DNA from 2 places in the Bacillus sp. AP8 genome. Region 2 is predicted to be linked to the other one. Evidence: predicted binding sites of a transcription regulator. Region 2 holds the regulator's gene; the other holds the start of a gene.
The links. The regulator Rex, encoded in region 2, represses fermentation and respiration genes when NADH is low (regulators of the CRP and FNR family bind a similar motif). The targets are predictions, from matches to a motif close to TTGTGAAATATTTCACAA.
Positions count from the first base shown of each region.

Region 1: the regulator Rex is predicted to act here: its motif matches at 17,671-17,688, upstream of BN349_RS21035 (DUF1641 domain-containing protein).

Region 1 is NZ_CAPG01000090.1:1,360-20,734, reverse strand. It holds gene BN349_RS21115 ((2Fe-2S)-binding protein) at 1-356, shown strand, start outside; gene BN349_RS21110 (hypothetical protein) at 402-881, shown strand; gene BN349_RS26705 (hypothetical protein) at 868-996, shown strand; gene BN349_RS21100 (DUF1641 domain-containing protein) at 1,158-1,640, opposite strand; gene fdhF (formate dehydrogenase subunit alpha) at 1,872-4,811, opposite strand; gene BN349_RS21090 (DUF2294 domain-containing protein) at 5,385-5,738, shown strand; gene fdhD (formate dehydrogenase accessory sulfurtransferase FdhD) at 5,836-6,639, shown strand; gene BN349_RS21080 (formate/nitrite transporter family protein) at 7,075-7,875, shown strand; gene BN349_RS21075 (amidohydrolase) at 8,297-9,466, shown strand; gene BN349_RS21070 (MFS transporter) at 9,618-10,877, shown strand; gene BN349_RS21065 (TetR/AcrR family transcriptional regulator) at 11,173-11,769, opposite strand; gene BN349_RS21060 (methylated-DNA--[protein]-cysteine S-methyltransferase) at 11,809-12,270, opposite strand; gene BN349_RS21055 (HAD family hydrolase) at 12,718-13,503, shown strand; gene BN349_RS21050 (methyl-accepting chemotaxis protein) at 13,662-15,407, opposite strand; gene trhA (PAQR family membrane homeostasis protein TrhA) at 15,919-16,566, opposite strand; gene BN349_RS21040 (DUF1836 domain-containing protein) at 16,706-17,278, shown strand; gene BN349_RS21035 (DUF1641 domain-containing protein) at 17,789-18,229, shown strand; gene BN349_RS21030 (NAD(P)/FAD-dependent oxidoreductase) at 18,265-19,375, shown strand, end outside.
Region 2 is NZ_CAPG01000092.1:273-9,568, forward strand. It holds tRNA gene BN349_RS21730 (tRNA-Met) at 1-53, shown strand, start outside; tRNA gene BN349_RS21735 (tRNA-Asp) at 57-132, shown strand; gene tsaE (tRNA (adenosine(37)-N6)-threonylcarbamoyltransferase complex ATPase subunit type 1 TsaE) at 493-948, shown strand; gene tsaB (tRNA (adenosine(37)-N6)-threonylcarbamoyltransferase complex dimerization subunit type 1 TsaB) at 945-1,649, shown strand; gene rimI (ribosomal protein S18-alanine N-acetyltransferase) at 1,783-2,235, shown strand; gene tsaD (tRNA (adenosine(37)-N6)-threonylcarbamoyltransferase complex transferase subunit TsaD) at 2,232-3,245, shown strand; gene BN349_RS21765 (ABC-F family ATP-binding cassette domain-containing protein) at 3,625-5,553, opposite strand; gene BN349_RS21770 (redox-sensing transcriptional repressor Rex) at 6,147-6,827, shown strand; gene BN349_RS21775 (YdiK family protein) at 6,955-7,164, opposite strand; gene BN349_RS21780 (CPBP family intramembrane glutamic endopeptidase) at 7,161-7,901, opposite strand; gene groES (co-chaperone GroES) at 8,230-8,514, shown strand; gene groL (chaperonin GroEL) at 8,566-9,296, shown strand, end outside.

The sequences.
Region 1 (19,375 bases), on a different contig from region 2:
GTGCTAAACGCGGGTGCTTAAATGGAGACTGTGGAGCATGTACCATTTTATATAATAATAGACCAATGAAATCATGTTTGTTATTAGTTGTTGAAGCACATCAAGCAGAAGTTATAACGATTGAAGGACTTAAAGATACACCTATTCAAAGAGCCTTTATTGATAAATTTGCCTTTCAATGCGGATATTGTACACCGGGTTTTATTATGAATAGTCATGCCCTACTTCTTAATGATCATAATCCCGATAAAGAAAAGATCATCACATGGCTGTCATCGAATATTTGTCGATGTACCGGTTACAAAGAAATTGAAGAAGCCATTATGACGGTTATAGAAAGTTCGTTAAAAGAGTGACATTCGTTTAGTCTTTGGAATAAGTTGAATACATAAGGTGTGATAATGTTGAAGAATACCTATGTAGATGCATACAATAGTCCAGAAACGAAACTAATTTATTCTGTAGAACGTAGTCTTGATCTAATTACAGCAACACTCTTGTTAACAGGACAAATTACAATTTTCGGTGTGTTTGTGAGGCCAGGAAGATTTAGCTTATCTTTAGGAGGACCTCTTTTCGGGAGTGCTCGTTTAGAAGGTAAGAATCAGGCGTTATTAGGAGATATCATTATTAATTTTATTGATGTTATTCTTGCTATCTTGTTAATTATCGGAAAAATTCATGTGACAGGAACTTTTGTTTCTTCAGGAGAATTTACTATTAATGTTTCAGGCCCTATTTTTGGGTATCCAGAAATTATTCCAATAACGATTCCACAGGAAAGCATTGAACAGTTTAATTCAATTGTAAGTAAGTATTACGTAGTGCCTCAAGAATTATTAGACCATGTGATAAGGACTGAAAAAAATGTTGGTAAATAATACAAATAATGTAAATGATACGTTAGAAACAAGAAGTCATACGTTTTTATTAGCTATACCCATTATTATTTTTATTTTCTTTTTCACACAACAAAAAACGACTGATGTTAAATAATAAATAGTGTGTTCTTTCAATTTAAGTTAAGAGGCCAATGAAAGCATTTTTCATTGGCCTCTTTTAAATATATTACTAGATAACATATGTTAAATAGATGATGTCATATAAAGCATAAGGAGTTTCAAAGTAGTTCAATATTACTTTTGAGATGGTCTTTCTTACTTCTTATTTAGTTCTTTACCCATTCCTTTTAGGAAGGCAAGGGTAAAGCCAATAGAACGATTAATATCTGGATCATTTAACGTTTTTAAAAGATTCATAACGGTAATCTTTTTATCTGTTTCAAGGAATTTAGTTCCTTCATCAATTCCTGCTACAGCACTATTCACTAGTTTTGTTGTTTTTTCTGAGTCAGCTTTCATTAAAGCCCCAGTTGCTCCAGTAATAGTGTTCATTAAATTTGTTACTGGATCTTTTGAAACCTGCTGGAGTGCAATTTTCGTAATTTGCTCTTTTGCTTGAAGCATAGTAGTAGCTGCTTCTAGCACGCCCATATCATTAAGCTCACCGATTATTTCAAAAATATGATTAATGGCTTCTTCATTGTTAGATAAGAGCTTAGTCAATTCTTCAATCTTTTGTTGTTTAATCTCTGCTTCGGTTGGTTCATACCGTTGAATATTTGTTATAGGAGCCGCCATTTATTTCATCTCCTTATTTAATAAGATATATTACTATTCAATCCGTAGAATGTGGTCATAGTGAATAACCAATTAACAAATTGCTTCATTTATATGTGGACTGATCTTTCGGCATATTTAATGTAACTCATTCGAAGTAATAGACTCTTAGAAGTGCCTTTTTTCTTCGAATGAGGATCAATGTTACAAAAATCAATCTTTATAAAATGATCACCTTTCATCTTACATATCTTAATGATTTGTAAGATGTTCGTAACCTGGACGATTCCATTTACGCTGTACCTCAACACCATTTTGAGGATAACGTTTCTTATTACGTGGATTTGTAACTGGTAGTGGATTATCTCCACATGTATTTATGACTTCCATTCGAACCTTCGTTTGTTTATAAGCTGGCGTATGTGTTCGAGTATCATAAGCAGGTCCAGTCAAGAAATTAATAGCTGAATCTTTGTCTACTGAGTTCATTGGTAAATAAAGTTCGTTCCCTTTTACACGATCTGTAATTAAAACGTTCAGCTTTACAGCACCGTAAGGAGACACTAGACGTACAAGCCCACCGTCACAAAGATTACGATCTTTAGCTAATTGAGGAGAAACCTCAACAAAAATATTAGGAACTTTTGATTGAAGACCAGATGATTTATTTGTCATGTTACCTTCATGGAAATGTTCGAGCATACGTCCATTGTTGATATGCAAATCGTACTCTTCTGGGAAATACGCCGGTTCAATCCAATCAGCTACTGCAAAGCGAGCTTTTTTGTCAGGAAAATTGAAGCCATTCACATAAAGAAGCGGTGTACTTTCTCCATCTAAGCTACCCCAAAGGAAACTATTCCAGCCTTCAAGAACTTCATAATTTGCTTTGCTAAATAGTGGTGACAAACTAGCCATTTCTGCAAAAATTTCGCTAGGACTTGTATAATTCCAATCTGCTCCAAAGCGTTTGGCTACTTCTTGAATGATCCACCAATCAGGTTTTGAATCACCTAGAGTAGGAAGTGCTTGGTAAAGTCTTTGTACTCGACGTTCTGTATTCGTAAATGTTCCTTCTTTTTCAAGTGATGGTGAAGCAGGTAATATAACATCAGCATATTGTGCCGTTCTTGAGAAGAAAATATCTTGAACAACTAAGAATTCTAGCTTCGATAGAACATCATGCACATGATTCGCATTGCTATCAACAAGAGCCATATCTTCACCCATAACATACATCGCTTTCATAGCGCCTTTATCAATGGAATCAAGCATTTGAATATTATCTAAACCTGGTTTACTATCAATTTTTACATTGTAGGCCTTTTCGAATTTTGCACGAGCTACATCATCAGTAATATGTTGATATCCTGGTAACCACCCCGGAAGAGTTCCCATATCACATGCACCTTGTACGTTATTATGACCGCGAAGAGGATATGCACCTGCCCCTGGTCTACGATAGTTCCCTGTAGCAAGTAATAGGTTAGAAATGGCAGCAGATGTCTCGGAACCACCAGTGTTTTGTGTAACGCCCATTCCCCAAAGAACACAAGTACCATCAGCGTCACGAATTATTTCGGCAATTCGTATGAGAGTTTGCTTAGATATACCTGTAATTTTCTCAGCATAATCTAATGTATATTTTGTTAATAATTTCTTATATTCATCTAAGAAATTAACATTTTCATCAATGAACTTTTGATCCTGCCAACCTTGATCAAAGATATATTTTGTTACAGCCATTAACCATACTTGGTCTGTTCCTTGCTTTGGACTAATAAAAATATCTGAGCGCTCAGCCATTTCATTCTTACGAAGATCCGCAACGATCAGCTTTTGGCCATGTAGTTTATGAGCACGTTTGACACGTGTAGCTAATACAGGGTGCCCTTCTGCTGGATTTGCTCCAACGATGATTACGAGCCCTGCTTGAGCGATATCTTTTATTGTTCCAGCGTCACCACCCATACCAACTGTACGGAACAAACCATCTGTCGCAGGAGATTGACAATAACGAGAGCAGTTATCAACGTTATTTGTTTTGAAAATTTGTCTTGCGAGTTTTTGGAACACATAGTTTTCTTCATTTGTAATTTTAGAAGATGAGATGAAACCAACAGAACCTTTTCCGTACTGTTCTTTAATACCGCCTAATTTGCTTGAAACCAAATCAAGAGCCTCTGACCAACTAGCTTCAACAAATTGACCATTTTTACGAATGAGAGGTTTTGTTATTCTTTCCTCAGAATTTACAAAGTCCCATCCGAATTTTCCTTTAACACAAGTAGATATAGCATTGACAGGAGCATCATGAGATGGTTGGACTTTAAGGATTTTTCGATCTTTTGTCCAAACTTCAAAAGAACAGCCTACACCACAAAATGTACAAACTGTTTTTGTTTTTTTCGTCCGTTTATCGCGCATTGCCGCTTCTACTTCTGATACAGCAAAGATGCTACTATAATTCGTTTCTACTTTTTTAACGATATCAATCATTGGTGTTAAAATATCATCTTCTAACCCAGTCATGAAACCAGCTTCGCCAAGCATCGATTTTTCCATTAGTGCATTACATGGACAAATCGTCACACATTGCCCACAGCTAACACAAGAAGAGTCGTTTATCGATGATCCTTTATCCCAAAGTACTCTCGGTCTTTCAGCTTCCCAATCAATAGAAAGCGTTTCATTCACTTGAAGACTTTGACATACTTCTACACATTGCCCGCAAGCTATACATTGATTTGGATCATAACGGTAAAAAGGATGGCTCATATCTACTTGATCAACACTTACTTTAGGTGTATAAGGGTATTTTTGGTGTTCAATTTCCATTAGTTCTGCCGTATTATGAAGTTTACAATTTCCGTTGTTATTGTCACAAACTGTGCAGTATAGGAGATGATTTTCGAGAATCCGATCCATTGCTTCTGTTCTAGCACTCTTCGCTTGGTTGGAGTTCAATTGAATATCCATACCATTTTCGGCAACTGTTGAACAAGAACGCATAAGCTTTCCATTCACTTCAACAATACAAGTGTCACAGGTTTGAATCGGGTCTACTTCAGGTACATAACAAATTTGAGGATGAGGTATTTCATATTGATTAATAACTTCTAAAACAGTTGATCCAGCATTTGCAAGGTACTCCTGATTATTAATACGTACCTTAATACTCGAATCCTTCATCGTTTTTCCCCCTTTAAATCGTATGAAATGATTTTTCATGTATTTAGAGATTCATAATATTTTTTTGGCTGTTTTCTAAAAGATTCTTGTTTTTATAGGCAACAAAGTATGCGGAAACATTCTATTTTTTGACCTGGATTACTTTTAGTTCAAGCATCAGGTGTTGCTACATGTAGAGAATCTGTCCGAATGGCAAAAGAGTTCATTTATTAAAAAACGATAACCCCAAGTTGAACGAGTGACTTCTATCTTAGTAAAAAAAACAATAAAAAAACCACCATGATTACACTTTCTCTAGATTAGTAAAGTGTAATTCATGGTGGAATAGTTTAATAACAAACCTTGCTAGAATACCAATCCAAACCATATAAATATCAAATAAAAAATAGAAACACAACATAAATATATTATGTATCCATCATTTATAACATTATTATACCTATAATTTTGAAAAATACAATAATATGCTTATAATCATTTTTGAGCCATATGCTTTTCTTTTTTAAAACGATAATTTATGCTGAACAATGTTGAATTCAAAGAAGTAGATTTTCATTTGGGGGAGATTAGTCTATGTCAAAGGTAGTTCATGAGTTTAATGATATTATACGTAAACTTCGTAAAGATTTGTTTGGAAAAGGACCAGAAAGAATTCATACAGTTTTTATTGAAAATATGGCAGTTTCAACATTGTATGGTAATTTAACACCAACAGAAATATTTATTTGTCAAACAGCAGATGGTAAGGAAATGATTCATGCTGCTCGAACAAAAATGATCCAGGATTTGTATGCTGTTAGTCCTCCAGATGGGATGGAGGATCTAGTAGGCGCAAAGCTTCTGCATTTATTTTCGGATATTAAGGTTGAGGAGAATATGGCTGTTTCAGTGTTTATATTCGATAAGCCTATAGATAAAAAAGGGTGATTGAAGATTTCTTTATGGAAAAAGGGGTTTTAAGGCCAGTGTGAGTGTTTACTGATTATAAGACTTTTAGTATTTGAATAGGGGGAGGGATGGAATGATGAAAGCGGTCACTATGAGAAGAGAAGTTATTCGTGTCTCAAACGGTTGCGCTGATAAAATAAATGATTTAGTCGTAACAGAATATCCAGTAACAGTTAAGATTAATGGTGAGGAATTCGTTACAATGGTTTGTACACCTGAGTATATTGAAGAAATGGTAATCGGATATTTAACATCGGAAGGAATTATTCGAAAGTACGAAGAAATAAGGGATATTTGGGTACAAGATAAGGCTGGTATTGTCCATGTAAAAACGGACAAGTTAAATCCATTTCACCTTAAACTCCAGAATAAAAGGTATATTACTTCATGTTGTGGTATGAGTAGACAAGGCTTCGTATTCGCTAATGATGCCTTAACAGTTAAAGAAATGAAGGATATAAAAATTAAGATTACTGCTAATGATTGTTTTCGATTAATGGATACATTACAGAAATCAGCAGCTATTTTTCAAAGTACAGGTGGAGTACATAATGCAGCACTTTGTGATGAAGACGGAATAATTATTAGCCGAATGGATATAGGAAGGCACAATGCCCTAGATAAAATATACGGACATTGTATAAAACAAGGTTTATCTATGGAGGGAAAAATAATCGTCTTTAGTGGGCGAATTTCATCAGAAATTCTATTAAAAGTAGCGAAAATTGGATGTGAAATTATTCTGTCTAAATCTGCTCCAACTGAATTCGCCTTACAATCAGCAGAAGAATTAGGAATTACAACTGTTGGATTTATTCGTAATCAGTCATTAAACATATACACGCATCCAGAAAGAATCTTATTAGATAACGAAATGTAATTAACATATATAAACTTAAAATGAAAGACATAAAATAAAAAAAGTATGGACATTTTTTTACTTTTTTTGATATCATATTTATGTTCTGAAAAGAATTATGAAAAATTTGCAAGGTCTGCAAATTTTTTATTTTATATTCTTACTTAATGAAGATTGATTTTATTGTAAATGATATGCAGTAAAGTTAGGCAACGTTAAAAATTCCTATTGTTTAATAGGCTTTTTAATGTTGCCTTTTTTATTGGATAAAAATTATGTTTTTACAAGTAGTTGGGTGTTTAGCTCCAGCGCTTAGTTTCAGTTTCGCAAGGCCATAAGTCAATCCGTTTAGGAGTAAAAGAGTGCCTTTTTTAGAACTACTTATGCTGACCGAGGCTTCCAAAAGCGCTTGTGCTTTTCTTAATATATGGGAGAGTTAAAAGGGGGAGAGGTTTGATGGGATTCAACAAGCCACAAGAAATTGCTGAAATGAGTATTAATGCAGGGGTGCAAAAGGCAAAGCTACCATTATCAATTATGCTAATTCTTGGATTTTTAGGAGGAGCTTTCATTTCATTAGGTTTCCTACTTGATATCCGAGTTATTGGAAATTTGCCAGTGGAATGGGGCAGTTTATCATCATTTTTAGGTGCAGCAGTCTTTCCATTAGGTCTTATTCTTATTGTGATTGCCGGAGGAGAATTAATAACAGGTAATATTATGACTGTAGCTATGGCTTTTTTCTCGAAAAAAGTGACGATAAAAGAATTATTAAATAATTGGTTTTGGATTACATTAGCGAATTTAATAGGGGCTCTATTTGTTGCTTATTTTTTTGGACATGTAGTTGGGTTAACTGAAACAGGACCATTTATGGATAAAACAATTGCTATTGCACAAGCAAAAGTAAATGATTCTTTTTTTCAAACGATTATTTCTGCCATTGGCTGCAATTGGTTAGTTTGTTTGGCCATTTGGATTGCTTTCGCAGCAAATGATGTGGTGGGGAAAATTTTTGGAATTTGGTTTCCAATTATGGCTTTTGTTGCAATTGGTTTTCAACACGTTGTTGCTAATATGTTCGTTATACCAGCAGCTATTTTTGCGAATGCGTTATCATGGGGAGATTTTATTCAAAATATTATTCCGACATTCATAGGTAATGTAATTGGAGGAGCGGTATTCGTAGGATTAGCATATTTTGTTTCTTACTCCAAACCTAAGCTAAAAACACAGAAGTTAAAGAAAGTTTCTTAAATAAAATAATTATTATATAAAGGATAATAATTTCACAAAAAACCAAATGATGAATCATCGTTTGGTTTTTTGTGTTTTTATATCATTTTCAAATCATACATGGTGTTTCTAGTTATTTCCAACAAGAAGGAGTGATAAATAAGTGAATAATAAAAGTCAAATAAAAACATATAAATTATCTAAAAATATTATATGTATCTAATTTTTTTGTCACAACACGAACACTAGAAAACTTTTTAAAGTTTTCTAGTGTTCGTGTTATTATTTTAAGTGAAGAAAGGATTTAATGAATTTTATAACACTTCAAAAATTCGCAATAATAATACTGTAAAAAATATTTTGATATTTCTTAAAAATGAATATGTGAAGTTTGTAACAAAGATACCTTTGTGTTCATTTATTTGAAAGGAGTTTGAGTTTCATGGAATGGATTAATCAAATACCAACTGAAAAAATTGTAGAGTGGAGAAGACATATACATCAAAACCCTGAATTATCTTTTAAAGAATATAAAACAGCACAATATATTTATGATACTCTGTCTACTTTTCCAAATTTGGAGATTACTAGACCGACAGAAACAAGCGTTGTAGCAACATTAGCTGGGGGTGCTGGAGAAGGAAAGATAATTGCTCTTCGCGCTGACATTGATGCACTGCCGATGCAAGAGGAATCTAATGTGGAATTTAAATCAATAAATGATAATATTGCACATACTTGTGGTCATGATACACATACAGCGATGTTACTAGGTACTGCCTCAGTTCTTTCCAATATGAAAGATGAAATTGCTGGAACGGTTAAATTCATCTTTCAACATGCGGAGGAGTTAACACCAGGTGGTGCACAACAACTTGTAGATGCAGGTGTACTTGAAGGCGTAGATGAAATTTACGGAATTCATATTTTACCTAGATTGAAAGAGGGCTCACTTGGAGTTACATCCGGATATGCTACTACAGCAGCTGATGGATTCTTCTTAAAAATCCAAGGTAAAGGATCACATGCTTCTACACCAGAATTATCTATTGATCCGATTGTAGTAGGTAGCGAAATTGTAATGGCGTTACAAACTGTTGTATCTAGAAGTGTAAAACCAAGTGAAATGGCAGTGTTAAGCATTGGTGAATTTCATAGTGGACAAGCACCAAATATTATTGCTGATACTGCAACATTAAGTTGTTCTATTCGATCATTACATGATGAAGTACGAGATTTAATGGAAAGTCGAGTGAAAAAAATTATTGAAAATGTGACCGCTTCACATGGAGCAACATACGAATTGGATTACATTCGTGGCTATTCTGCACTGTACAACACACCTGAGTTAGCTGCAAAAGCAAAAGAATCGGCTATTCGTGTGTTAGGAGAAGAACTGGTTTATGATTCTCCAATGTTAATGGCAAGTGAAGATTTTTCCGCTTACGCTAAGGTGATTCCTGCTTGCTTCTTATGGCTTGGCGGAGGCACAGAAGAACAAGGGTGTGGTTATATGAACCACCATCCTAAATTCAAAGTAATGGAAGAAGCTATGTTTAATGGGACAAAGGTTGAAGTTCAGTTAATCTTAGATATATTAGGAAAGAAGTAGAAATATAGTGCTCAAGAATGGCTATCTCTCTTATTCTGATTAAAAGAATAGGAGAGATGAATTTCATGTAACGTATAACCAGAACTTTTTATCGCTTATAGATGAATGAAATTATTCGATTTATATAGAAAATAAGGAAGGTGCTAAAAAAATGGCTAAAAATAGTAAAATATTTTATGGTTGGTGGATTGTATTAACCGCATTTATGTCTATGACGTTTCTATTCGCACCAGTTGTTAATCTTATCTCATTTTTTACCGATCCAGTTTCGAAAGATCTAGGTATCGAAAGATCGCAATTTTCATATTATTTCACAATTGTAACATTGGTTGGTATGGTTGTAGCTCCAATTGCTGGGAACCTGCTTAAAAGAGTGAATATAAGAGTATTTATGACAGTTTGTACGATTCTTGGAGCCGGATCTTATATCGGTTTCTCTTTTGCAACAAACATTTGGGTGATTTACGCTTTATCGGTATTACAAGGGATTGCCCTGTTAGCAGGATGTATTGTTCCTTCATCTGTTTTAATTGCAAACTGGTTTAATGAAAAACGTGGATTAGCATTAGGGATTGCTTTGTCAGGTAGTGGTGTAGGGGGAATTATTCTTACTCCGATTGTTTCATATTTAATTGAGTCATTTGGCTGGAGAACAACTTATCTTATTATAGGATTTGTAATTCTTATTACGGTTGTTCCTCTTACATTATTTGTAGTTAGATTTCGTCCTTCTGATATTGGTCTAACTCCACTTGGAGAATCACCTACACAAAATAAAGAAAGAGTATTAACTGGTGTAAGCCAAAAAGATGCTATTAAAACACTATCATTTTGGATTTTATGTTTAGCCATTATCGTAACAGGTATTGTAGCAAATACAATGATTATTAACTTAGCTCCTTTCTTAACAGATATTGGTGCTCCAGTGTCTAAAGCAGCTTTCTTAATGTCTCTAGGTTCAGCGATGGTAATTGTTGGAAAACTTGTTGTTGGTAAACTATTTGATAATCTAAAAATTGATATTATGATTATTGCACTGGGTGTTTGTAATATCTTAAGTTTCGTATTCTTGAAAAATGCTGATGCAATGCTTTCTGGTATCTTATATGCTACCTTTACTGGATTTGGAGCGACAGCATTAACTATTGCACCTTCTTATATTACACCATACATTTTTGGTGAAAAAGATTTTGGTCCAATCTTTGGTATTGTTTCTACATTCTCATCATTGGGAACAGCATTATCTGCAGTCTTCGGTGGTATCGTATATGGTATCAATCATTCTTATTTCTTAGTTTTAAATGTATTAATTGTACTTTCTGTTGTAAGTTTCTGCTTGTATTTCCTAGCTGTTAGACTTAAACCAAAATATGCTGAGAATGTTGAGTTTGCTACCAACACTAAAGCTTGATAGTCATTGTGATAGATATTTAACGAATAGAAATAACTAAGGATTTTGAAGGTGAAATACCATTCGTATTAAACTTGGTTTGGGTATGGGAGACCATATAGAATGAACAATTTAATCAAAATTCAATAGATACTTTTAAGCAAAATAAGAGCTAACTGCAAATGAGTATGAAGAAATTACTTATTGTGGTTAGCTTTTTAGATTGCTTAAGAAGGGTATCTTAAAAGCGTAGGACGTTACAAAAGTGATATTTAATTACTTTTGTAACGTCCTTATTTTAACTGTATCATTTTGGTTAATTGACAATAAACATTTGAATAAGCATTTCAAAAGAGTAAATGAGCATGGTATTTACATCAAACTCATAATCTGTCATTTCTGTTTCAAAAGCCTGATTAATCACGGAGGTTAATATGAAAATTAATAGTTCTACTGTTTGATCTTCATTTATTGTGGTAGGAGTACCAGGAATCTGTGGACATTTTTTGATAAATATTCCTTTTTCTACTCCTTCTCTGTAAATTTGTCTAACATAGTCTCTTCGATTCTCACTGAATGCTCTAAATTTTTCCCAATCATGTGGGAAAAATTTTCTTAATTCATTAAGATATTTTTTTCTTAACATTTTAATGTTATATAGAAAAAATACAGCACGTAATTTTTCTACATAATCGTCTTTTTGGTTGATGATTGTTTTCATCTCTTCTAAATCAGTAGCAATGATTGAATCACATATAGAGCTAATTAATTCATTTTTATTTTTGTAGTGTAAATAGATTGTTCGTTTACTGATTCGTAAATTTTGGGCTAATTCATCCATAGTAAATTTACGAAATCCATATATTTCGATTAGTTTTTTTCCTTCTTCAATAATTCTTTGCTCAGTATTCATAGGTATGCACCTTCTATACGAAAATAATAGTATCTTGTCTTATTTACTTTCTATCTTTAATAGGTACTCTTTAATATGCAAGCCACCACCATAGCCAACAAGTTTACCGTTTGCTCCAATCACTCGATGACAAGGGATAAAAATAGGAATTGGATTTCGGTTATTGGCCATTCCGACTGCTCTCATAGCCTTAGGGTTATTGATACTTTCGGCTATTTGTTTGTAACTTCGCGTTTCTCCATAAGGTATCGTATAAAGACTATTCCAAACATTTTTCATAAATTCTGTACCATTTGGAGATAGAGGTAATGTAAAGTTTGTTTGTTTTCCAGAAAAATAGTTGTGTAATTGTCTTCCTGCTTCTTTTAATAATTCAGTTTCAACTATGGTCACATCTTGAGGAATTTCTTCATCTTGAAAATAGACACGAGTAATAGCTGTTCCGTTTTCCTCAATTCCTATTTTCCCAATGTCTGTTTGATAGAAAAAAATATTTTTCATTAATTATATGACCTCCACATTGCGATAAATCATAATCCATTATTTGAACAGAATTGTGATCTGTGTAATCTTCTTTGTCATTTGCAAATACTGTCTTAGTTATTTCTAGTAAAGGGTGAATGTAATAAAAATACCTGTTTTTTTATTGTGTTTAATATGATTTTAGCATAAACATGCTAATCTACTAAGTATTCACTAGTGGTAATTTTAAGAATTATTTTAGGTTGTTTTCAAGTAACAAGTAGTGTAGAAAGTTTAGATGTAATCATCCTTCAGAATCTTTTTAGGATGTTAGAAGGGATTCATTATCTTCCTTTTCATTGAATTTTTATTTTTTTGAATAGATTAAGAATTAGATATTTATTGAATGATCTGTCATTTCTTCCTTTCCACTAAAAACTATTGTGTGTATGATAATATTATCGACAAAAATGGGAGTTGGATGATGTGATTAAAGCTGTTTTTTTTGATTTAGATGATACGTTACTTTGGGATCATAAGAGTATAAGTGAGGCTTTTCGAGCCACTTGTGAGTATGCTTCGGAGAAATATGATGTAGATGCAAGTGAATTAGAGGAGGCTGTACGTGAAGCAGCACAAGCTCTTTATTCTGCATATGAAACATATGATTTTACAAAAATGATAGGAATTAATCCTTTTGAAGGTTTATGGGGGAATTTTGGAGATGAAGGATTAGAGTTTAATAAAATGAAAGAGATTGTTCCAGGGTATCGAAAAGATGCTTGGATAAATGGATTAAAAAAACTAGGAATTGATGATCAGGAATTTGGTGAAGAACTAGCTGAAAGATTTCCTCTTGAAAGAAAACTTCATCCCTTTGTTTATGAAGAAACATTCCAGGTTTTAGATAAATTGAAAGAAAAGTATGCATTGTTATTATTAACAAATGGTTCTCCAGAATTACAAAATACTAAGCTTGAAATTACGCCTGAAATTGGTCCATATTTCGATCAAATAGTTATTTCAGGAGCATTTGGAAAAGGAAAGCCAGACGTTAGTATTTTTGAACATGCACTTAATTTAATGAATGTTAGCAAAGATGAAGCAATTATGGTTGGGGATAATTTGATGACAGATATTTTAGGGGCATCACGTGCTGGCATGAAGTCCGTTTGGATTAATCGTCATAATAAGGAACGAAATGAAGTTATTCCAACTTATGAAATTAAACATTTGGAAGAGTTATATACAATCTTAGAAGAGCTAAAATAAAGAGAGCTTACTCAGTAACATCAGCTTTTTAGAAAATTAAAGTACACATAAAAACATTATATATTTTCAAAAAAAGCTGATAAGGCGTTGGGACCTCTCAAAAGTGATTAAAGCGGTATCCCTTTTAACAAGAAGATACCGCTTTTTAGATATATCAATTAAGATTCTTCTGTTTTAAATTGATTGCTGACCTCATTTAATTCACTTGCTGTTGTACTTAACTCATTTACAAGATGGCTCAATGATTGAACAGAAGCGTTAATTTCCTGTCCAGAAGCGGATACCTGTTCAATACTTGCTGCATTTTCCTCTGAAATAGATGCTAGTTCCATAATGGATTGATTAATATCTGATTCCTTTTCCGTTACCAATGCTAATTGTGTTCTCATATCTATTGCTAACTCATTCATATGAGATAGTGATGAAGAAATATGCTCAAATGTTTCACCTGTTTTATGTAAATTCGTTCTACCATTTGATACTTTTTCTAAACCAAACTTTAAAATATCAACCATTTTTAATGAATTGTCTGTAGCAGTCGTTACAATCGAATGAATATCCTTAACTGAGGAAGATACTTCTTGAGATAATTTCCCCACTTCACCAGCAACAACCGCAAAACCTTTACCATGCTCCCCCGCTCTAGCTGCTTCAATAGAAGCATTTAAAGACAATAGGTTGGTTTGGTCAGCAATGTCACTAATAATCGTTACAAGCGATGCTACTTTCTTATTTTCCTCATTTAACATTTTGACCTCTTCTACCGCTTTAGTGATAACTTGATAGATTTCCTCCATTTGTTCTTTCGATTCGTTCATTAATTTAGTACCAGTGTGACTATCATTTAATAATTTTTGTGTTGAATCTACAATGGTATTCCCTTGTTCGGCTGTCTGTTGATATAAGCTCGTAAAGTCCAACATCAATTCGTTTAAGTCTGAAGCAAGTTGTGCTTCAGATTCAGCAGCTGAAGCCATCTCAGTCATTGTAGTTGAAACTTGATCAGCACCTTCACTTAATTCACTTGTAGATTCTTTTAAATACGTACCCTTTGCATGAAGGGAAACGGATATGTCACGCATTTTCCCTATTAATGATTCAATAGTTTCAGCCATATTCTTAGTGGCTTCATATAGCTTTCCAATCTCATTTTTGTCTTTCACATTATTCTGTTCCATTACTCCACATGCTTTAGATATTTCTCCATTTGTTATGTATTTTGTAGCGCTCATTAAGTGATTAAGAGGATTCAATCTCTTTGTCAGATACCAGAAAACAGCCACTGAAATGATAATAGATAGAACAACCACAGAAATAATTACAATCGGTAATTCTTCCTTTAGGACTAGTGTTTTTATTTCTTCTAATGCGTGCGCGTCCTGATCAATCCCTACTACCCCAATGACAGTACCATTGCTATTTTTGATTGGAGCAAAAGTTGAAATATATTCTCCATACTCTTCATCTTCCGTAACTTCACTACTACTTGTTTTTCCGTTAAAAGCATCTTCAGTATCCTTAAATTTAGTTCCAGTTGTAGGTGAACCAACTGGACTAGGATTATCTTGACCATCTACCATTATAGTAAGTTGTTCATTATTATCAGCTGATAGCGTATATACATATAAAAATCCATTGTTTTTACGAACATTATTAAGTTGCTCTACGAGTGCTTTATATTCCTTTCCATTTGGATTTTTTAAGAACTTTTCGTATTGTTCAGCGTCAATTTCAGAAGCAATACGTTCAGCATCATGTTCTCCGTTTTCCTGAATAGTATCTAAAACAGAGCCAACAATAGTATTATATAGAAAGCTTAAGTTACCGATGAACATAATAAAAATAATTAATAAAATGACTGCTAATATGGATCTTTTTAAACTTTTTTGCACAAAATGAATCATGATTTTCAACTCTCCACTCTATAAAAATGCTCCCTTATATAGTCGTGAAAAATTTTTTTAATCCCTTGTAACGTATGTAAAAATGAATGGAATCTACCATTGTAATTGTAATGCATAATTTTTTTGTTTTTTTAAAAATATTTTAAATTTGTGTGAATGTGAAAATTTCCACTTCGTAATCATTCAAAAGCGGAATTTTCACTATCATTAATAGTCTTATAGATATGCTTTGGTATTCACTGTTTTTTTTGTTACTCTTTATTTCTTGACTATATCTTTGTTTTCATAATCTAGATAAAAATGTCCTTACGCACTCCTCAAGCTTTGACATATTAGAAAAGACTGGTTTAAGTTTTTTTAATTTTGATAGTTTATAATCGCTGGATGGAGCGAAAGGCATAAATTCAAACTTTATTTTCTGACTACACCTTGTTAGTTCGGCCTTCCCCTCAAAAAATCACTTTTGAGAGGCCCCTTTTTTGTATGTGATCAATAAGAAATTTATTATTCTTTATAGTACATAAAGATAAACACTTAAGAAATGAGCTAAGCTTCCTAAGAGGATAAAAATATGAAATATTTCATGAAAACCAAAATGTTTCATTTCTAGAAATTTCGGCTTAACAGCGTATATAATGCCACCAATAGTATACAATATCCCCCCAAATATTAACAGAAACAAACCTGTTACACTTAAGGCTTTTGCTAGTGGTGATGCTGCGAAAATAATAATCCATCCCATAAAAATATAAAGAGCAGTAGATAACCATCTTGGACATTTAAACCAAACTAATTTGAATAATACTCCACTTATCGCAATTAAGGAGATAATAATAAAGATTGTCCAACCGGTAACCCCATTTAAGCTAATCAAACAAAAGGGAGTATATGATCCAGCAATTAATACAAAGATCATCGAATGATCAATTCTTCTGAGAAAACCGATTACACGTTCCTTTGCGATAACCATATGATAGGTAGCAGATGCAGAATATAAAAGTATCATACTTACACCAAAAATGATTACAGCTGCAATTTGTAGAGAAGAAGCTCCGGAGCTTGATGCTTTAATAACCATTGCTAGCAATCCAATGAATGCCAACAAGGCTCCAGCTAAATGTGTCAATCCATTTATAGGTTCTCGTATATATTGATTCATATTAATAACCCCTTTATAACATCATGTAGTTTTAATAACTACATATAATGATATACGTATTATGTTATGTAGTCAACATTTACTTGAAAGATAGAATACGATAATATTAAGCTAAACATTGAAAATTGAGGTCATGTACATGGATAGAATAAATGAATATCTTGAACAACTACATTTAGATAAAAATATATCTTTAGAAGATATGCCAGAAATTGATTTATATATGGATCAGGTCATTCAATTATTTGAGAATAAATTTAATGATACAAAAAGAAATGAGGAGGAGAAGGTCTTAACGAAAACAATGATTAACAATTATGCGAAAGGGAAACTTTTCGTACCAATCAAAAATAAAAAATACTCCAAAGATCATTTAATATTAATTAGCCTTATTTATCAGCTTAAAGGAGCTTTATCTATAAAAGATATTAAAGATACTTTAGAGAAGCTTAATCATAAGGTGCAAGATGAGCAATTTTCATTAGATGAATTATATAAGGGTTATTTAAACTTATATAATAAGAATGTAGAAAGCTTTCAAAAGGATGTACATGAACGTGTGCAAGAAGTAAAAAATGAAGCTTTCCCTGTCGATGAGTCAGATCGGGATTATTTAGAAAAGATATTATTACTTGCTTCGCTAGTTAATATGAGTAATTTTTATAGAAGAGCTGCAGAGCTTATAGTAGATGATTTAAGTGAACAAAAGTAGGGGCTGTCTCAAAAGTGATTATGAATCACTTTTGAGACAGCCCCTACACTTTGTCTAGCTTTTTTTTATGAATATGTTTTGTTTTTGTGTGTATTTATATTTTATAAAAAGCTGATTTACATTATTTTTGCTCCTGGTAACCAACATAATTATGCCTTTTGAGACACTCTCTTCTTAGTGTTGATGAACTTGTGCAAACTGGTGATATTGTAACGGATTTTTGAGTTTGTTTTCAAAAAAAGTAGGGTAAATTTATAATAAAGTGGCCATTAATCGTAATTACTTTAATGCTTGAAAAATATGTGTATGTAATGTTTTTTAAAAATTTGTAGGATATTTAGAGCATAATTGTTTAAAAAAATTCATTATATTGTATTATTTTAGTATTGCATTTGTATAAAATTTCACAATATTCTTAAACGCGGTTTTTTAAGGAATCATTCGGGAGATGGGAATTCCTCTTTAATTCCCAAAAATAAGCGAAAAGCTTATCGTAAAGGAGAATGGGACATGACAGAAATTATCACACAAGCAAATTCTGAACAAGAAGTAAAAGTGTCTGCTAATCAAGGAAAAAACGATGTTCTTGATCAGCTATTACAACCTGAAGTTCAGGAATCCTTGACTACTTTGGTAGAACAATTACCTAAATTAACTGAAATGGTAAACACATTAACTAAGTCTTATGAATTTATGCAATTAGTCATGACAGATGATGTACTAAAGAAAGATACTTTTGGAGCAATTACAGATATTATCGACCCTGTTAAAGACTCTGTAAAACACATTGCCGCAAATGCTATCGAAGCGAAAGACCGCGCTGCGGAGAGCAACGAAGTAATTGGGCTTTTTGGTCTGTTAAAATTAATCAAAGATCCACAAGCTCAAAAGTTATTCCGTTTCATCAATGCTTATCTAGAAGTTTCTGAAGAACGTAGCAGCCAAAAATAATTTTACATTCAACGAGTAAGGACGGGGGATAAACTATGTCAAAACATATTGTTGTACTAGGAGCAGGTTATGGCGGACTTTTAACCGCTTTAAAAGTTCGTGAATTTCTAAACAAAGATCAAGCGAAAGTTACAGTTGTTAACCAATTCCCAACTCACCAAATTATTACAGAACTACATCGTCTTGCTGGCGGAACAATTAAAGAACAAGCCGTTTCTTTACCATTAGAAAAATTATTCAAAGGTAAAGATATCGATTTGAAAATTGAAAAAGTAGAATCTTTCTCAGTGGATGATAAACTTGTTCGTTTAGCTGATGGTTCAACTTTAACATATGATGCACTAGTTGTCGGATTAGGAAGTGTAACGGCATACTTCGGAATTCCAGGATTACAAGAATACAGCATGGTACTAAAATCAGTAAATGATGCTAATAAAATCTATAAGCATATTGAAGGTCGTATTGCAGAATATGCGAAAACTGGTAATGAAGCAGATGCTACAATTTTAATCGGCGGTGGCGGTTTAACTGGTGTTGAATTAATTGGTGAAATCGTTGATAATATGCCGAAAATTGCGAAAAAATACGGCGTGGATTTTTCAGATTTGAAAATTAAGCTTGTAGAAGCAGGTCCAAAAATTCTTCCAGTATTGCCAGACCATTTAATTGAACGTGCTACAGAAAGCTTGGCATCACGTGGTGTAGAATTTTTAACTGGTCTTCCTGTAACAAATGTAAAAGGTAATGAAATTGACCTGAAAGATGGTCAAAAAATTGTTGCCAATACATTTGTTTGGACTGGTGGTGTACAAGGTAACCCATTAGTAGGAGAATCAGGTATAGAGGTAGATCGCGGTCGTGCTACAGTTAATGAATTCCTACAATCTACATCTCATCCAGATGTATTTGTTGTGGGTGATAGTGCTGTTGCTTTCCCTCCAGAAGGTGGACGTCCATATGCACCTACAGCACAAAATGCTTGGCAAATGGGTGAACTTGTTGGCTACAATGTATACGCTTATTTAGAAGGACACAAAATGGAAGCATTTGCACCTATTAACTCAGGTACATTAGCAAGTCTTGGACGTAATGATGCTGTTGCTTCAATTGGAGCTAATGCAAACTCACTTAAAGGTATGCCTGCTA
Region 2 (9,296 bases):
TCGTCGGGCTCATAACCCGAAGGTCGCAGGTTCAAATCCTGTCCCCGCAACCAAATGGTCCCGTGGTGTAGCGGTTAACATGCCTGCCTGTCACGCAGGAGATCGCGGGTTCGATTCCCGTCGGGACCGCCATATTATAAAGCGATAACGAAACTTTGTTTCGTTTTTTTTGTTGTTTGAGAAATATGATGGTATTTTGTACAATTAGCATCTGTATTATGAGATAATACAAGTTGTGAATTTGTTTATTATATTAAAAAAAGGTAAACTACAATGTAAGAGAATCCTTAGGAGTTGTACTTCTAAGGTTTTTTTAAAAGATAAGAGAGTATATTTTACGTTTAGATGACTGTTTTGCTCAAAGTACCTAACTCTTTTATAAAATAGCTATCAAGGCTAAGAAAATAAGAGAATACATGGGTGTGTTTGTGCTCTTCTTAACAGTGTATATTTTAATAAGTTAATCAAATGGACTATGCAGGTGATAAATAGATGAAACAGTATGAAGTAGTATCACATTCAGCAGAGGAAACACATTCCCTTGCTAATAGAATTGGTAGCTTAGCATTTGAAAATATGGTGATTACATTAGAAGGTGATCTTGGGGCGGGTAAGACCACTTTTTCAAAAGGGTTGGCAAAAGGATTAGGTGTTACAAAGAATGTAAATAGCCCTACCTTTACTATTATAAAAGAATATAAAGGACGATTGCCTTTATATCATATGGATGTCTATCGAATTGAAGATGAATTTGAAGATTTAGGTTTTCATGAATATTTTGAAGGGAACGGAGTAACAATTGTTGAATGGGCTCATTTAATTCAAGAACAATTACCAGATGAGCTGTTAGCGATCCGAATTCTTTATCAAAATGATAATGAAAGAAAACTGATTTTTGAACCAAAAGGCGAAAAGTACGTTGAATTTTGTAAGGAGATTTTATCATGAAAATACTGGCCATAGATACATCCAATTATGCTTTAGGTGTAGCCTTAATAGAGGACAACCAGATTATTGGTGAGTACATAACAAATATTAAAAAAAATCATTCAGTGCGTGCTATGCCTGCTATTGAGACGTTGATGCATGATTGTAATGTTAAGCCTAGTGATTTAGACAAAATTGTTGTAGCTAAAGGTCCTGGATCTTACACTGGAGTACGTATAGGCGTAACAATAGCTAAAACTCTAGCATGGACACTAAAGATCCCAATTTCAGGTGTATCAAGTTTAAAAGTTCTTGCAGCTAATGGAAAATACTTTGATGGTTACATTTCTCCATTATTTGATGCAAGAAGAGGTCAAATTTATACAGGCTTATATGAGTATAAGCAAGGAGAGTTAGTAGCTGTTAAAGAGGATACGATTATCCAAAGTAGTGAATGGGCACAGCAATTACGGACATTAGATAAAGATATACTATTCATTGGCTCAGACTATTTCATTCATCAAGAAACGCTATTAACTTATCTGGGTGAGCAAGCTGTCTTTGCTGATGAAGCTCAGTTAGTTCCTAGACCAAGTGTATTGGCGCTCCTTGGGAAGGGTTTAGAACCGGAAGATGTCCATGAATTTGTACCTAATTATATAAGGCTTGCTGAGGCTGAAGCGAATTGGATTGAACAACAAAAGAATAACTCTGTCAAATAAAGTGAAGCTTTGTTTGTTGGATGTATTTTGTATAGATAGTAGTTGTGTCATTCAAGTTTTACTAACGCTTAATCTTTATATGTTGAAGTTATGAACATAGCGCTAGTTAAAACGGGATAAAGGAGAGAATGATATGAGCCAAACCCTTTCTTTTCGTTTCATGGAAGAACGAGATTTAGATGCCATTATGGTATTAGAAGAGAGATGCTTTACCTTACCTTGGAGTAGGGAAGCTTTTTATAATGAATTGAACCAAAATCGATTTGCTACTTATCTTGTACTAGAAGAAGAAGGACAAATTATTGGATATTGTGGAGCATGGTTAGTTGTAGATGAAGCTCATATTACCAATATAGCCATTTTGCCTGAATTTCGTGGAAGAGGTTTGGGGGAAGCATTGCTAAGTAAAATGATTGAACAGTGTAAAGAGCAGAATATTGAGAGAATGACATTAGAAGTAAGAGAGACTAATACAGTAGCTCAATCTCTTTATACCAAATTAGGTTTCCAAAAAGGAGCTATTCGAAGAAATTATTATAGTGATAACCAAGAGGATGCGATTGTAATGTGGGTGAACATAGAGTGAAGGATCAATATATATTAGGAATTGAAACAAGTTGTGATGAAACCGCTGTAGCCATAGTAAAAAACGGACATGAGATTGTTGCAAATATAGTCGCTTCTCAAATCGAGAGCCATAAGCGATTTGGTGGCGTAGTACCTGAAATAGCATCACGTCATCATGTAGAGTCTATGACTTTGGTGTTGGAAGAAGCTTTGGAAAAAGCAAACTTAAATTATGAGGATATTGATGCAATTGCAGTGACAGAAGGTCCAGGACTTGTGGGTGCCCTACTAATTGGAGTAAACGCTGCTAAGGCAGTTGCGTTTGCACATAATATTCCTTTAGTAGGTGTACACCATATTGCTGGTCATATTTATGCCAACCGATTGGTGACAGAAATGAAATTTCCGCTTTTATCATTAGTCGTTTCAGGTGGTCATACTGAACTTGTATATATGGAAGAGCATGGTGAGTTTAAAGTATTAGGTGAAACAAGAGATGATGCAGCTGGTGAAGCTTATGATAAAGTAGCAAGAACATTACATTTACCATATCCAGGTGGGCCACATATTGACCGTCTTGCCCATGAGGGACAACCAACTGTTAAATTACCAAGAGCCTGGTTAGAAGAAGGTTCGTATGATTTTAGCTTTAGTGGTTTAAAATCTGCTGTAATTAATACGCTTCATAATGCAGAGCAACGAGGAGAGCATATTGAACCAGCAGATTTAGCAGCCAGTTTTCAAAATAGTGTTATTGAGGTACTAGTCGAAAAAACACGTAAGGCTGCGGAAGAATATCATGTTAAACAAGTATTATTAGCTGGTGGTGTAGCAGCCAATAAAGGGCTTCGTTCAGAGTTACAAAAAACTTTTGATAACATTCCTTCAGTTGAATTAGTGATACCACCATTATCTTTATGTACGGATAATGCAGCAATGATTGCTGCTATTGGAAGTGTCATGTTTGAAAAAGGACATAGATCTGGATATGACCTAAATGCAAATCCAGGACTTGATCTTGAAAGATAACAGAAGAGGAAGGTGTGCCAAAATTTTATGTTTGGCACACCTTCCTTCATTTATTTGTTCACAAGAAAAATAGGAAAATAAGTAAAGTGAAAGATAGATTGAGGGATTTTCACAAAGATAACAGTAAGCTCATTTTTTTAGTTTATCAGAAATCCACAGACTTAATAACTTATACACTTTTTTATCCACAATATAAAGCCGATAATAGTGGGATGTTCATAAGTTTTCCACATAATCCACAAAAAATGCATTAGTTATCAACAAAAAATTCAGTTTATTCACAAAAAGAGGTTGTGAATTTTTATTTATCCACAGAATTCTGAAAACAAAAGAAAAATCCAGAGTATTACCTCTGGATATGTGGATGGAACAGAGAATCTTAGATTTGTTCAGCTTCTAAATCAGACCATTCTTCCATTAATTTTTCTAATTCGGTATTTGATTCATGAATAACATCATTAATTTGAACTACTTTTTCATGATCTTGATATATATCAGGATCACAAAGAAGTTCATGTTGCTGAGAAATGATTACCTCTAGCTTCTCTATCTGACTTTCAATTTCTTCAATTCTTCTTTTTATTTGACGCTGACGTTTTTTTGTTTCCTTATCCATCTGATAGCTTGCTTTTTCATCGTTAGCCTTTGTAGGAGTAGCTGATGTACTTTGTTCTAGTAACTCAAGCTCAGCTTGTTCTTCCTTCTTTTGAAGATAGTAATTGTAGTCTCCTAGGAATTCTTCACTTCCATTTGTGGATAATTCAATGACTTTTGAAGCTATGCGATTAATGAAATATCGATCATGTGAAACAAAAAGAATAGTTCCTGGAAAATCCACTAATGCATTTTCTAAGATAATTTTACTATCTAAATCTAGATGGTTAGTAGGCTCGTCCAGTATTAAGAAATTAGCTCCCTGCATCATTAGCTTAGCTAGTGCAAGACGTGCTTTTTCTCCACCACTTAGTGCAGAAACAGGCTTTAATACGTCGTCTCCAGAGAATAAGAAGTTTCCAAGGACAGTTCTAATATCTTTTTCATTTGTTAATGGGTATTCATCCCAAAGTTCATTTAATACTTTTTTATTAGAAGATAAATTGGCTTGCTCTTGATCATAATAGCCAATTTCAATATTTGAGCCAAAGGAAATTTGTCCATTAATAGCTTGAAGTCGACCAATAATAGTTTTTAATAACGTTGTTTTTCCAACACCATTTGGTCCTACTAATGCAATACTATCGCCTTTTGTTATGGCTATATTAATGTGTTTAGAAATGGCCTGATCATTAAAGCCGATACTTACATCAGAGATAGTTGAGACGATATGTCCTGTAGGTTTATTGACTTTAAATGAGAAAGAGGCGGATTTTTCATCACCTTGAGGACGGTCCATTATTTCCATCCTGTCTAATTGCTTGCGCCTGCTTTGAGCTCTTTTAGTAGTAGTTGCTCTAGCGATATTTTTTTGGATAAAATCATTTAATTTAGCAATTTCCTCTTGCTGTTTTTCAAACTGCTTCATTTCTCGTTGGTAGTCTTCTGCCTTGCGTTCAAGATAATAGCTATAATTTCCATGATACTTTTTAATCGTATGTCTAGATAATTCATAAATGACAGAAACGACCTTATCCATAAAATAACGGTCATGGGATACGATTAGTACTGCACCCTTGTAATTTTGTAAGTATTGTTCTAGCCAAGTTAATGTTTCAATATCTAAATGATTGGTAGGTTCATCAAGGATGAGAAGGTCTGGTTGTGAGAGCAATAGTTTCCCTAAAGCTAATCTTGTTCGTTGTCCGCCACTTAACGAAGAAATGGGGGTTGCATAATCGAACTGCTGAAATTGAAGACCATGTAAAACAGATCGGATATCTGCTTCGTATTGATATCCTCCTTTTTCTTTAAAAGAAATTTGCAGCTCATCATAGTCTTTTAAAACTTTTTGATATTTTTCATCGTTGTTATACGTCTCTGGTAATGTCATTTGATGTTCTAGTGATCGTAATTGCTGTTCAAGTTGAATTAATGGTGTATATACGGTTAACATTTCATCCCAAATGGAGCGCTCAGAATGTAAACCCGTATTCTGTGCTAGATAACCTAAAGATAAATCCTTTGGCTTTATTATTTCTCCATCATCATAGGACATTTGATCAGCAATGATTTTTAACAAGGTTGATTTTCCGGCACCATTTCTTCCTACTAGACCTATACGATCCCTTTTTTGTACTTCTAGCTTTATATCAGAAAGGATTTGCTCAGCTCCATAATATTTCGATAATTTATTTACTTGTAACACAATCATATTATTCACCTCAGTTGTCTTACTGATAGTGTATACGAAACACACTATTGGAGCAATTAAAGGAATATAAATTGTGAAAAACAGTACAAACTGTGGCACAAAATTGTGAAAATAGTGTATCATCAATGTAAAGGGGGTAATAGATGGGAGAAGTAACTTAATCAGTTGGATTGGTAAAGTTAAGATTGGGATAAAAGAGACCAGTTAAACGGGTAACAAAGCCATTGGTAGACAAAAGCTTTGTTACACCTGAAAAAGGGGATGTTCTTTCTATGAAATGGAATGTTAATAAGAGGATTGCTTAATCCATACTTATTCATCCATTCTGTTATACTTAATGAAATCAAAAAGGCATAGAAAGTTCATAATTATATTATATTTTGCGCAATTATTAATTTTAAATGTTTCGAACATTATTACTGTGGAAGCGTTTACAACTGTTTTTGCAATAATTACATTATGTGCATATGACAAGATAAAGGTATAATTATTGAATTAAATATTTTCGAGTAGGAATAGTAAGAAATTCAAGCCCTGATTATTATAGATAATTTATTGAACTTTAAGAGCAATTATAATGGGGGGAGCAGATTATGCCACAGGAAAACATAAAAATTCCTCAAGCAACAGCAAAGAGATTACCTTTGTATTATCGTTTTTTGAAAAATTTACATTCGTCAGGAAAGCAACGTGTTTCATCAGCTGAACTAAGTGAAGCTGTAAAAGTAGATTCCGCTACAATTCGTAGAGATTTTTCTTATTTTGGAGCGTTAGGTAAAAAAGGTTACGGTTATAACGTAAATTATTTATTATCTTTTTTTAGAAAGACACTTGATCAAGATGAATTAACGAAAGTCGCATTAATTGGGGTAGGAAATTTAGGGACTGCTTTTTTGCATTATAATTTTTTGAAAAACAATAATACGAAGATTGAAATGGCTTTTGATGTTGATAAGGAAAAAATCGGTACAAAAATAGGTGACGTTACCATTTTTGACATGGATGAAATGGAAGAGATTCTACAAAAAGAAGGAGTAACGGTTGCAATCCTAACCGTCCCAGCTCCTGTAGCACAACCTATCACGGATCGTTTAGTTGGTGCTAATGTAAAAGGAATCTTAAACTTTACACCAGCAAGATTAAATGTTCCACTTTCTATTCGTGTCCATCATATTGATTTAGCGGTAGAATTACAATCGCTTGTATATTTCTTAAAGCACTACCCAATAGAAGATATACATGACATCGAATTAGAGCATCAAGAACAGGAATAGAAAAGAGGTTATCTGAAGGTAATATATCATTTATCTTTAGATAACCTCTTCTTCATTTCAAGCTTATATGATGTTTTATAAAATCATATAAGCTTATAATGAGTAATCAGAGTATAGATGCCATTATTTAAGGTTTCTTTTTTTGCATTCTCTTTAACCGGAAATGTAGCATTACTAAACGGATTCCAGATCCGAAATCAATGGTTGCTAAAAATACTATTAGGAATGATAATACATTCCATCCATCGGCTGATACATAATTAATAGCCAGAGCAGTAAAAATGATTCCAAGTATGATGTAAATGATACCTGAAGTTAAGGGTGACTGACGTCTCATAGTAATCCTCCAATAAAGCTTTGCACTTGTTCGACTTGTTTCATCATATCTTCTATTTGATCTTGGAACATTAGCTGCACAATAACAACTGTAGTGTTCATCATGACATGAGCAAAAATCGGTACTATAATTCGTTTTGTTTTAACGTATAGGAATGCAAAGGTGAATCCCATAGCGGTGTATAGAATGATATGCTCAAATTCTAGATGTGCTAAACCAAATATGATCGAACTAATTAATGCGGCTAATATAAAATTCATTTTTTTATAAAGAGAACCAAAAATAATTTTTCTAAATATCAATTCTTCTAGTATTGGTCCAACTATAGAAGTTATTATAGCAAATGATGGAACAGAAGAAATCACATTTACAAGGGTTTGAGTATTTTCGGAGCCTACTTCGATTCCAATTAATCTTTCTATATTTGCTGCAATAGTTTGAGCGAAGAAAGCTAGAAAAATTCCCGCTATAGCCCAAAGAATGGACATACCCACTGGTGCAGGAGGTTCATTTCTTATCCAACTAGCTGAACCAAAATCCTTTCTCATTAAAATCAGTGTAATAATTAAAGCTACGATAAAGCTAAATATAGACCAATAGGCAGTAGCATAGATATTTATCGTATTTTCAGAAGCTCCCATTGCAAGACCAATATATTTAAAGAGAGGAGCACCAATAATACCGGATAATTGCATGGCAATATACACCATGATGACATACCAATATTCTTTTTTCACACTATTATCTCCTTTTGAAGTTACATATCTATTATTGTACTTCTTTTTGATGAAAGGTTACAAACCATTCCTTTTTTCAAATTCTATAAAATTTTCTTTTTGCAAAATTTTATTATAAAAGAGAGTAATTTGTAGCATACTGTAGAAGGTTTAGATCACTTAGGAAGAATATTGTTGGAATCTGTTGAAGGGAAGGGATTTTTTTTAAAGACAAATACTTGAAAAATAGTGCGAATTTATTTATTATATTAATTGTGTTAGCACTCAATATAGTTGAGTGCTAATAATAGAAAAATTTTATGAATTGTTATTGAGGAGGGTGTTTTTCTTGTTAAAACCATTAGGTGATCGCGTTATTATTGAACTAGTTCAATCAGAAGAAAAAACTGCAAGTGGTATCGTATTACCAGATACTGCAAAGGAAAAACCTCAAGAAGGTAAAATTGTAGCAGTAGGTGCTGGAAATGTACTTGATAACGGTGAGCGAGTAGCCTTAGAGGTTGCTGTTGGCGATCGTATCATCTTCTCAAAATATGCTGGTACTGAAGTGAAATATGAAGGTACTGAATACTTAATCTTACGTGAATCAGACATCTTAGCAGTAATTGGCTAATACTATACTTATTTATTAATAAACGTGAATATTCTAGGGAGGTAATGAAACATGGCTAAAGATATTAAATTTAGTGAAGAAGCTCGCCGTTCGATGCTTCGTGGTGTAGATGCTCTTGCAAATGCAGTAAAAGTTACTCTTGGACCTAAAGGACGTAACGTGGTTCTTGAGAAAAAATTCGGTTCACCACTTATTACAAATGATGGTGTAACAATTGCAAAAGAAATCGAATTAGAAGATGCTTTTGAAAACATGGGAGCTAAACTAGTTGCTGAAGTAGCAAGCAAAACAAATGATATTGCTGGTGACGGTACAACTACTGCAACAGTTCTTGCTCAAGCGATGATTCGTGAAGGCTTAAAGAACGTTACAGCTGGCGCTAACCCAATGGGTATCCGTAAAGGTATTGAAAAAGCGGTTAAAGAAGCTGTTTCTGAATTACAAGCTATTTCTAAGCCAATCGAAAACAAAGAATCTATCGCACAAGTAGCGGCTATTTCTGCAGCTGATGAAGAAGTAGGTCAATTAATTGCTGAAGCGATGGAGCGCGTTGGAAACGACGGAGTTATTACAATTGAAGAATCTAAAGGTTTCACAACTGAGTTAGATGTTGTAGAAGGTATGCAATTCGATCGTGGGTATGCATCTCCATACATGGTAACAGATTCTGATAAAATGGAAGCTGTTTTAGAAAATCCATATATTTTAATCACTGACAAAAAAGTGGGAAGCATTCAAGAAATCCTACCAGTTCTTGAGCAAGTGGTTCAACAAGGTAAACC